One region of the Klebsiella oxytoca genome, then DNA from elsewhere that is predicted to be linked to it. Evidence: predicted binding sites of a transcription regulator. Region 1 holds the regulator's gene; the other holds the start of a gene.
What was found. Region 1 encodes Fur, which represses iron uptake genes when iron is present. Its sites were predicted from a motif close to ATAATAATGAGAACNACTATCAA; they were not measured.
Positions count from the first base shown of each region.

Region 2: efeU (iron uptake transporter permease EfeU) is a predicted target of Fur. The motif match lies at 2,967-2,989, and genes of this name have one in related genera.

Region 1 covers NZ_CP046115.1:1,691,268-1,696,378, reverse strand. Annotated here, with positions in the region: gene pgm (phosphoglucomutase (alpha-D-glucose-1,6-bisphosphate-dependent)) at 1-98, opposite strand, end outside; gene seqA (replication initiation negative regulator SeqA) at 130-678, opposite strand; gene ybfF (esterase) at 863-1,636, shown strand; gene ybfE (LexA regulated protein) at 1,770-2,063, shown strand; gene fldA (flavodoxin FldA) at 2,214-2,744, shown strand; gene fur (ferric iron uptake transcriptional regulator) at 3,036-3,488, shown strand; gene tcuR (tricarballylate utilization LysR family transcriptional regulator TcuR) at 3,620-4,546, shown strand; gene tcuA (FAD-dependent tricarballylate dehydrogenase TcuA) at 4,644-5,111, shown strand, end outside.
Region 2 covers NZ_CP046115.1:2,148,994-2,154,104, forward strand. Annotated here, with positions in the region: gene putP (sodium/proline symporter PutP) at 1-887, shown strand, start outside; gene GJ746_RS09865 (DUF3574 domain-containing protein) at 1,000-1,434, shown strand; gene GJ746_RS09870 (NupC/NupG family nucleoside CNT transporter) at 1,589-2,773, opposite strand; gene efeU (iron uptake transporter permease EfeU) at 3,046-3,876, shown strand; gene efeO (iron uptake system protein EfeO) at 3,929-5,056, shown strand; gene efeB (iron uptake transporter deferrochelatase/peroxidase subunit) at 5,061-5,111, shown strand, end outside.

The DNA.
Region 1 (5,111 bases):
GCTTCCGGCTTCAGCACATAGTACTGGGCAGTCAGCTGGGCGACGTTAATCAAATCACTCTGTTGCGCAGGTTGACCTGCGCGTTTATCGATTGCCATTGCCTGATCCTTCTGGTGCAAAGTTAAATAACTAGATCGTACCGCAAACCTTTTCGATCAATTCCGCCGGAAACTGCATTGACTGCATAATATGTTCGATCATGCTGCATTTGCGGCCGGTATTGGTATTTGTAATGACCCACCACGGTGTCCCCGGAACCTGCTTAGGCTTCGTCTGATTACCGTTTTTCTGCAGCGTACGCTCATCCTCAGCGAAATATACGCGAGTGCGTCCGTGCAGCGACTCGGTCGCCTCGGCAAACGCTTTGCTGTCTAAGGCGTAGAGGGTTGTCAGAATCAGCATGAAACGGTTTACCGCGCGCTTTTGTTCGGCGTACTCATCGGATAACAGCAGCTCGCGCATCGCACGGACTTTATCTTTCAGAGGATTCGCGGGCTTCACTTCAACGACAGGCGTTGGCGCAGGGGCCGGAGCGGCTTTCGCTACCGGTGCGGCGGTCTGGGAAACGGCGGAAAACTTCAACATGCGCCGTAAAATGTCGGATGCGCTCTCGCCAATATGCTTGGTGTGGCTGGCAATATAGCTATAGAGTTCATCATCAACTTCAATTGTTTTCATCTTAATCCAGTGCGATATCTTTTTCTGAATACAAGTTGTCGGGATTATAGGTACAAATCCCAACCGCGGATAGCGTCAAACCAGGATGGCGGTAAAACTCGGATATCTTCCGGGTCTTGCAGCCGGGTGGCAGAATGTCCAACATAATACCCTAACCCGACGGAGCGAAAAAAAGAACTTTGCCATGAAATTAAATAGCCGAGCGCAATCTGCACAAAATCCGCACAATAATCCCCCTATCGTCCTGGTCCACGGCCTTTTTGGCAGTCTGGATAATCTGGGGATCCTCGCCCGCGATCTGGTCCTTGACCATGATATTTTGCAGGTCGACATGCGAAACCACGGCCTCTCACCGCGCGCGCCGGAGATGACCTATGCCGCGATGGCCCAGGATCTGCTTGATACTCTCAATGAATCACAAATTGAGAGGGCGACCTTTATTGGTCACTCCATGGGAGGTAAGGCCGTGATGGCGCTCAGTGCTCTGGCGCCGGAGCGTATCGCCGGCCTGGTCGCCATTGATATCGCCCCGGTGGATTATCATGTTCGTCGCCATGATGAAATCTTCGCCGCCATCAACGCCGTCACCGACGCGGGTGCCGCCACGCGTCAGCAGGCCGCGGCAGTGATGCGCGAACACCTCAATGAAGAGGGCGTCATTCAGTTTTTGTTGAAATCTTTCGTGGACGGCCAGTGGCGTTTTAACGTGCCGGTGCTGTGGGAACAGTACGCTAATATCGTCGGCTGGCAAACCGTCCCGGCCTGGCCGCATCCGGCGCAGTTTATCCCCGGCGGCAACTCCCCTTACGTCACCGATGAATATCGTGACGCCCTGTTGGCTCAATTTCCCCAGGCGCGCGCGCACGTTATCGCCGGAGCCGGACACTGGGTGCATGCCGAGAAACCGGAAGCCGTTATCCGCGCTATTCGACGTTATTTAGCCACCATCGGCGGGTAACTGCTTAAAATATGCCCGACCGCGCGGCTTAATGCCCGCGGTCGTTGGCGCAGCTCGTCGCCTGATGTATTATGGCGCGCTATCTGCGTCGGCTACTCCCGACAGCTTGTTTCCCCCGAAGTCACTCTGAATCATGGCAAAAGAACAAACGGACCGTACGACATTAGATTTGTTCGCAACTGAGCGTCGGCCGGGCAGACCGAAAACCAATCCGCTTTCGCGCGATGAACAGCTGCGCATCAACAAACGCAACCAGCTTAAACGCGACAAAGTCCGCGGCCTCAAGCGCGTTGAGCTAAAGCTGAATGCCGATGCGGTGGATGCGCTTAACGAGCTGGCGGAAGCCCGTAATATGAACCGCAGCGATCTCATTGAAGAGATGCTGATGAACCAGCTGGCAGCCCTGCGCGACCAGGATAAAGCCTAAAACCCTCAAAAAGTCAGCTTTCATGTAGCAGAGTGTGCAGTTGGGCGTGATTGCTGTTTCCGCGCCTTTCTCTGTTCTGCTATCATTGCCCCTATCTGCGGGCATTACGCCCACTACCACATCATTAAGTTTCAAGAGGTTATTTTACTCATGGCAATCATCGGCATCTTTTTTGGCAGCGACACCGGCAACACCGAAAATATTGCAAAAATGATTCAAAAGCAGCTTGGTAAAGATGTTGCTGATGTTCACGACATTGCCAAAAGCAGCAAAGAGGATCTGGAAGGTCACGATATCCTGCTGCTCGGCATTCCGACCTGGTACTATGGTGAAGCCCAGTGCGATTGGGACGATTTTTTCCCGACCCTGGAAGAGATCGACTTCAATGGCAAACTGGTTGCCCTTTTTGGCTGCGGCGATCAGGAAGACTATGCTGAATACTTCTGTGATGCTCTGGGTACCATTCGCGACATCATCGAACCGCGCGGCGCGACTATCGTTGGCCACTGGCCGACCGCCGGCTACCATTTTGAAGCCTCTAAAGGTCTGGCGGATGACCACCACTTTGTTGGCCTGGCCATCGATGAAGATCGTCAGCCGGAACTGACCAACGAACGCGTGGAAAAATGGGTAAAACAGATTTCTGAAGAGCTGCATCTTGAAGAAATCAAGAATGCCTGAGTCTGAACGGCATAATCATCAGATTTTGCCTAATCTATAGATAAAAGCAATCGAAGTTATAGCTACAAGTTTTTAACTTTTAGTCACATATCTGTACAATGTCCTCTGATTTAACGAGGTCGCGTGAAGCACTTTGTAGCGAGTGCCTCGTTTTTGACAGCATACAAGGCCCGATGCTTGCAGTTTTCATTTCACCATGGCAGTTCTATAATGAGACGCATTACATCGGGTGATTCTCTGTATTACTTCCGCAGATGGAAGTAGATCGTTTAGCAACAGGACAGATTCCGCATGACTGACAACAATACCGCATTAAAGAAGGCTGGCCTGAAAGTGACTCTTCCAAGATTAAAAATCCTGGAAGTCCTTCAGGAACCGGATAACCATCATGTCAGTGCGGAAGACTTATACAAACGCCTGATCGATATGGGCGAAGAGATTGGCCTGGCGACCGTCTATCGCGTACTCAACCAGTTCGACGACGCCGGTATCGTCACCCGTCATAATTTCGAAGGCGGTAAATCCGTTTTTGAACTGACGCAGCAGCATCATCACGATCACCTTATCTGCCTCGACTGCGGCAAAGTGATCGAATTTAGCGATGACTCAATTGAAGCGCGCCAGCGTGAAATTGCCTCCAGGCACGGTATTCGCCTGACTAACCACAGCCTGTACCTTTACGGTCACTGTGCAGAAGGCGACTGCCGCGAAGATGAACATGCTCACGATGCGGCAGAGAAATAATCACCGCAGCGTATAACGTTAAAAGCCAACCTTCAGGTTGGCTTTTTTTTGCTCTGAATATGATCCCCCTCTTCCTCTCGCGCCTCAATACATTTACTGTCAGTGGATCCAGCCTTGTACGGAGAGTCGACATGGAGCTTCGCCAGCTACGCTATTTTGTCCGCATTATCGAAACCGGCAGCATGGGCCGCGCCGCCCTAGATCTGAATATCGGTGTCTCCGCGCTTAGCCAACAAATGGCGCGTCTGGAGAACGAACTTGCTATTCGCCTGCTGCAACGAACATCGCGCGGCGTGATGCCGACCAGCGCTGGCCTTGCCTTTTACTCTCAGGCGCAGCTGGCTCTGCGTCATGCTGATGATGCGGTTCTCGCCGCGCGCGAAGCGCGCCTTTCCGGCCACGTCAGCGTCGGTATGGCCCCAAGCACCGCCTCTGTTCTGGGGGTGCCTTTTATTAACGCGATGCGCGAAAGCTATGCCGATGTCCGCCTGCATTTAGTCGAAAGCCTCTCCGGCAACCTTGAGCGAATGATCAATACCCGTCAGCTTGATTTAGCCATCGTGTTCCAGAAGGAGAAGCTTATGCGCTGGAGCGCCAGACCCATTCTCGAAGAGCGTCTGTTCCTGATAGGTACCCACGAAGTGCTGGCTCCCCTTCCCGACGCGAGCATCTCGCCAGGCCAGCTGGCCGCTATCCCGTTGATTATGCCAAGCCAGGGGCATGGTCTGCGCGGCAGGCTCGAGTCTATCTGCCAGGAACACTCCCTTAACATTGATGTGGTAGCTGAAATCGACGGTCTGGCGCTGCTGATGCGCGCCGTCCGCGACGGACTCGGCGCTACTCTGCAGCCTGGGGCAGCCATTTCTCATCTCGACAACGAGGCGCTGAGAGTGATCGGTGTCGACAATCCGATACTCAGTCGGCCTAATTTTCTCGTCAGTCTCTCTGATGATGAACTGACGCCAGCAGGCCTTGCGGCGCGAGTGATACTGACAAAAGTCATGCGTCAGCTCGTTGAATCAGGCCGCTGGCCGGGCGCCAGTCTTTACGCTCACTAAACCCCCCTTTAGCAATACGCCATAGCGGCTTGCCGGCCTGAGCACCTACATTTCCATTACAAATTTAACAATAAAGCAAACCGTAATGGAGCCAAAAATGGTGGATGTACTGGTGATTGGCGGCGGCAATGCCGCATTATGCGCCGCCTTAACCGCCCGGGAAGCTGGCGCGTCCGTGCTGCTGCTGGAGGCCGCACCGCGGGAATGGCGAGGCGGAAACTCTCAGCACACGCGAAATCTTCGCTGTATGCATGATGCTCCGCAGGATGTTTTAGTCGACAGCTATCCGGAAGAAGAATACTGGCAGGATCTGCTGCGCGTTACCGATGGCAACACCAACGAAACGCTGGCGCGGCTGGTGATCCGCACCTCATCTGAATGCCGCGACTGGATGCGCCAGCATGGCGTTAACTTCCAGCCGCCGCTGTCCGGCGCCCTGCACGTGGCCCGCACTAACGCCTTTTTTATGGGCGGCGGTAAAGCGCTGATAAACGCCTATTACCGCAGCGCAGAACAGTTGGGCGTGCAGATCCGTTACAACACGCCGGTGCAGGCGCTTGAATTA
Region 2 (5,111 bases), 460 kb from region 1:
CCGTCGGCGGTTTTGGCGATTCCCTGGAAGTGATCAAGCAAAAGAGCATTGAGAACGTTGATATGCTCAAGGGCCTGAATTTCGTCGCCATTCTTTCGCTGATGGGCTGGGGTCTTGGCTATTTTGGCCAACCGCATATTCTGGCGCGCTTTATGGCGGCGGATTCGCACCACAGTATCGTTCACGCCCGTCGTATCAGTATGACGTGGATGATCCTTTGCCTGGCGGGTGCCGTTGCCGTCGGCTTCTTTGGCATCGCGTACTTCAATAACAACCCGGGCGTTGCCGGAGCGGTGAACCAGAACGCTGAACGCGTCTTTATTGAACTGGCGCAGATTCTGTTCAACCCATGGATTGCCGGGATCCTGTTGTCGGCGATTCTGGCGGCGGTAATGTCGACTCTGAGCTGCCAGCTGCTGGTGTGTTCCAGTGCGATTACCGAAGATCTGTATAAAGCGTTTTTGCGTAAAAATGCGGGTCAGCAGGAACTGGTATGGGTCGGACGCTTTATGGTGCTGGTCGTGGCGCTGGTATCCATCGCCCTGGCGGCCAACCCGGAGAACCGCGTGCTGGGTCTGGTGAGCTACGCATGGGCAGGCTTCGGCGCGGCGTTTGGTCCGGTGGTGCTGTTCTCGGTAATGTGGTCAGGAATGACGCGTAACGGCGCGCTGGCCGGAATGATTATCGGCGCTATCACCGTTATCGTCTGGAAACAGTTCGGCTGGCTGGGCCTGTATGAAATTATCCCTGGCTTTATTTTTGGTAGCCTGGGGATTGTGGTTTTCAGCCTGCTGGGGAAAGCGCCTTCAGCCGAGATGCAAAGACGCTTTGCCGAAGCGGACGCGCACTATCGCTCTGCGCCGCCAGTACGCGCTACCGCCGAGTAATATTTGGCTCTCCTCTCAAGCCCGCGTCCTGCGGGCTTTGTTGTATATGACACTTGCTAATTGCTTGAAAATACGCTGATATCTCAGCTCAGATAACAATGAGGGTAGCAAAATGAATTTCAAACAGGGTGCGATGGCGCTGGTTCTGGCAGGGGTCTTGAGCGGCTGCGTGGCACCTGCTGCGAACAAGGCTCCGGTGGCTGAGACTAACGCCTGCCCGGCGGAAAATACCATGATGCAAACGACGCTTTATTTCGGATTAAGCCGTCCGGCAGGGAAAGATATTACCGCTCAGGAGTGGCAGCAGTTCGTTGACCGCGATGTGACGCCGCGCTTTCGGGATGGCCTGACGGTATTTGATGCGCGCGGACAGTGGCTGGGCAATGACGGGACTATCGCACGTGAACAGAGCAAGGCGCTGATGCTGATCCATGGCAAAGATGCAAAGAGCGAAGAGGGAATTGAGGCGCTGCGCAATACGTATAAATCACGCTTTGCGCAGGAGTCGGTGATGCGCGTTGACCAGCCGGTATGCGTTCATTTTTAAACAGTGCCCTGATGGAATGTCGACCCCACAAGATTTACGTTGCGGCTGTTTCCCGGGCTGCAGCGGGCTCCCGACCTACGGGCCGCACGCATCTGCAGCCCGGGTAAAGCGCTCTGCGCCGCCCCCGGGAAAACGGGTAGGCAGGCAATTCTGATTACAGCACCAGGCCCGCGAAGCTGGCAGAGAGCAGGCTGACCAGCGTCGCGCCGTATACCAGGCGCAGGCCGAAGCGGGAAACGATATTCCCCTGCTGCTCGTTCAGGCCTTTAATCGCCCCGGCGATAATGCCGATAGAGGCAAAGTTGGCGAAGGATACCAGGAACACGGATAGAATACCCAGCCCGCGCGGCGTCATGCCGGCGGCTATTTTTTGCAGCTCAATCATGGCGACAAATTCATTCGCTACCAGCTTGGTCGCCATAATACTGCCGGCGTTCAGCGCATCGCTAAGCGGAATGCCTATCAGCCACGCCAGGGGATAAAAGACGTAGCCGAGGATCTGCTGGAAGCTCAGGCCAAATATCGTGGCGAACAGGGCATTTATGGCGCTAATTAAGGCAATAAAACCAATCAGCATAGCCAGAATAATCATCGCGACTTTAAAACCAGCCAGAATATATTCACCGAGCATCTCAAAAAAACTCTGCGATTCATGCAGCTTCTCGAGCTTGATCTCCTCCTCGCTGCCCGGACGCGTGGGGTTAATTATCGACAGAACAATAAAGGTGCTGAACATATTCAGAATTAGCGCGGCGACGACGTATTTTGCGTCGAGCATACTCATATACGCGCCGACAATGGACAGCGATACCGTCGACATCGCGGTGGCCGACATAGTAAACAGGCGGCGTGAAGAGAGGTCGCCGAGCACGCCTTTATAGGCGATAAAGTTTTCCGATTGACCGAGAATCAGCGAGCTGACCGCATTGAAGGATTCCAGTTTACCCATACCGTTAATTTTCGCCAGCAGGGTACCAATCAGACGAATAAATATCGGTAAAATCCGCCAGTGCTGAAGAATACCAATCAGCGCAGAGATAAAGATAATTGGGCACAGGACGCCAAGGAAAATAAACGCCAGCCCTTTTTCACTCATGCCGCCAAATACAAAGTTGGTTCCTTCGGCGGCGAAACCGAGCAGCGATTCAAAAAAGGACGCGATATTTTTCACTAACCACAGGCCGCTTTCTGCGTGGAGAAAAAAGAAAGCCAGCGCAATTTCAATAACGATTAGCTGAATAATATAGCGGATGCGGATTTTTTTACGGTCATAGCTGGCAAGCCAGGCAAGGGCAAGAATAACCACCAACGCCAGCAGGAAGTGCAAGAATTGAGTCATGTTGTTCATTTCACGGGTCAATAAGGCCGCCATTTAGCCACAGCCGTCAAGCCGGGTAAATATCTGCGGCAAAAAAAACGTCATCCTGCGATTGCGCATAACGGCGGAGAGATAATTGCCTGAGTCATTATTTGTTAGCGATTAATTTACAAATCGTCATTAATCTCTACACATTTCACTTGTGTTTCTGATTATTGTAATGATAATCACTATCATAAATATTTACCTAACTTTGCATCAGTTGACTGCGGTTCACATTTAAGGGTGTTGGCATGTTTGTCCCATTTCTCATCATGTTACGTGAAGGTCTGGAAGCAGCGCTGATTGTCAGCCTGATTGCCAGCTATCTGAAGCGCACTCAGCGCGGAAGCTGGATTGGCGTTATGTGGATTGGCGTGCTCCTTGCCGCAGCGCTATGCCTGGGGCTGGGGATCTTCATCAACGAAACGACCGGTGAATTTCCGCAGCGTGAACAGGAGCTGTTCGAAGGTATCGTGGCGGTAGTAGCGGTGTGTATCCTGACCTGGATGGTGTTCTGGATGCGCAAGGTATCGCGTAACGTCAGGCAGCAGCTTGAGCTGGCGGTTGATAATGCGCTTCAGCGCGGCAATCACCACGGTTGGGCGCTGGTGATGATGGTCTTTTTCGCCGTTGCCCGGGAAGGTCTGGAATCGGTGTTTTTTCTGCTGGCGGCCTTTCAGCAGGATGTGGGAATTTGGCCGCCTATCGGGGCGATGCTTGGTTTGGCGACGGCAATCGTTTTAGGGTTCCTGATCTACTGGGGCGGCATCCGTATGAATCTTGCCGTCTTTTTCAAATGGACCAGCCTGTTTATTTTGCTGGTGGCCGCGGGCCTTGCCGCGGGCGCTATCCGCGCCTTTCATGAAGCCGGTCTATGGAACCATTTCCAGGATATAGCCTTTGATCTGAGCAACGTGATTTCGACGCACACGCTATTCGGTACGCTGCTGGAAGGGATTTTTGGCTATCAGGAAACGCCAACTATCAGCGAAGTAGCGGTCTACTTTATCTATCTGATTCCGGCGCTGGTGCTTTACGTCTCGCCGCCGGGCAATAAAACCACCGCATCCCGAGCCGCCTAGTCGGGCATCGCGGACTGAAATAGTTACAACATACTTATCGAAAGGGATGGTCATGATGAATCATTTTCGTCGCAATGCGCTGCAGCTTACCGTTGCCGCGCTGTTCGGCTCTGCTTTTTGCGCTCAGGCAGCCGATATTCCACAGGTAAAAGTTACCGTCACTGATAAACAGTGCGAGCCGATGAACGTCACGGTGAAAGCGGGTAAAACCCAGTTCATTATTCAGAACCATAGCCAGAAAGCGCTGGAGTGGGAGATTCTGAAAGGCGTGCTGGTAGTTGAAGAGCGTGAGAATATTGCTCCCGGGTTTACGCAAAAGCTGACGGCGAACCTGCAGCCGGGTGAATACGATATGACCTGCGGCCTGCTGACCAACCCGAAAGGTAAACTGACGGTCACTGGTGAAGCGACCAAAGATGCTGCTAAAGCCGACACGTTGCTTAGCCTGGGAGAGGCGATTACCGCCTATAAAGCGTGGGTTACCGCCGAGACCGCGGAGCTGGTGAGCAGCACTAAAGCCTTTACCGGGGCGGTAAAAGCGGGTGATATCGACAAGGCAAAAGCGCTTTACGCGCCGACGCGCCAGCATTATGAACGTATTGAACCGATCGCCGAACTGTTCTCCGATCTTGATGGCAGCATCGACGCCCGCGAGGATGACTACGAGAAAAAAGCCGAAGATCCGAAATTCACCGGTTTCCACCGGCTGGAAAAAGCGCTGTTTGGCGATAACAGCGTCAAGGGAATGGATAACTATGCCGATCAATTGAACGCCGACGTTCTCGATCTGCAAAAACGCATTAGCGAGCTGGCGTTCCCGCCGTCAAAAGTGGTTGGCGGCGCTGCCGGGCTAATTGAGGAAGTGGCGGCCAGCAAAATCAGCGGTGAAGAAGATCGCTACAGCCACACCGATTTGTGGGATTTCCAGGCCAACATTGACGGCGCGCAGAAAATTATCGACCTGCTGCGCCCGCAGTTGCAAAAGAAGAACGGCGAGCTGCTGGCGAAAGTTGACGCTAATTTCAAAAAAGTAGACGCCATTCTCAGCAAGTACCGCACCAAAGACGGTTTTGAAACCTATGACAAGCTGACGGATGCCGATCGTAACGCGCTGAAAGGGCCGATTACCACGCTGGCGGAAGATTTGGCCCAGCTGCGCGGGATCCTGGGTCTGGACTAAGTCGATGGCTGAGCAAAAGCATAATGTAAATGAACCGTCGCGTCGGCGGTTACTT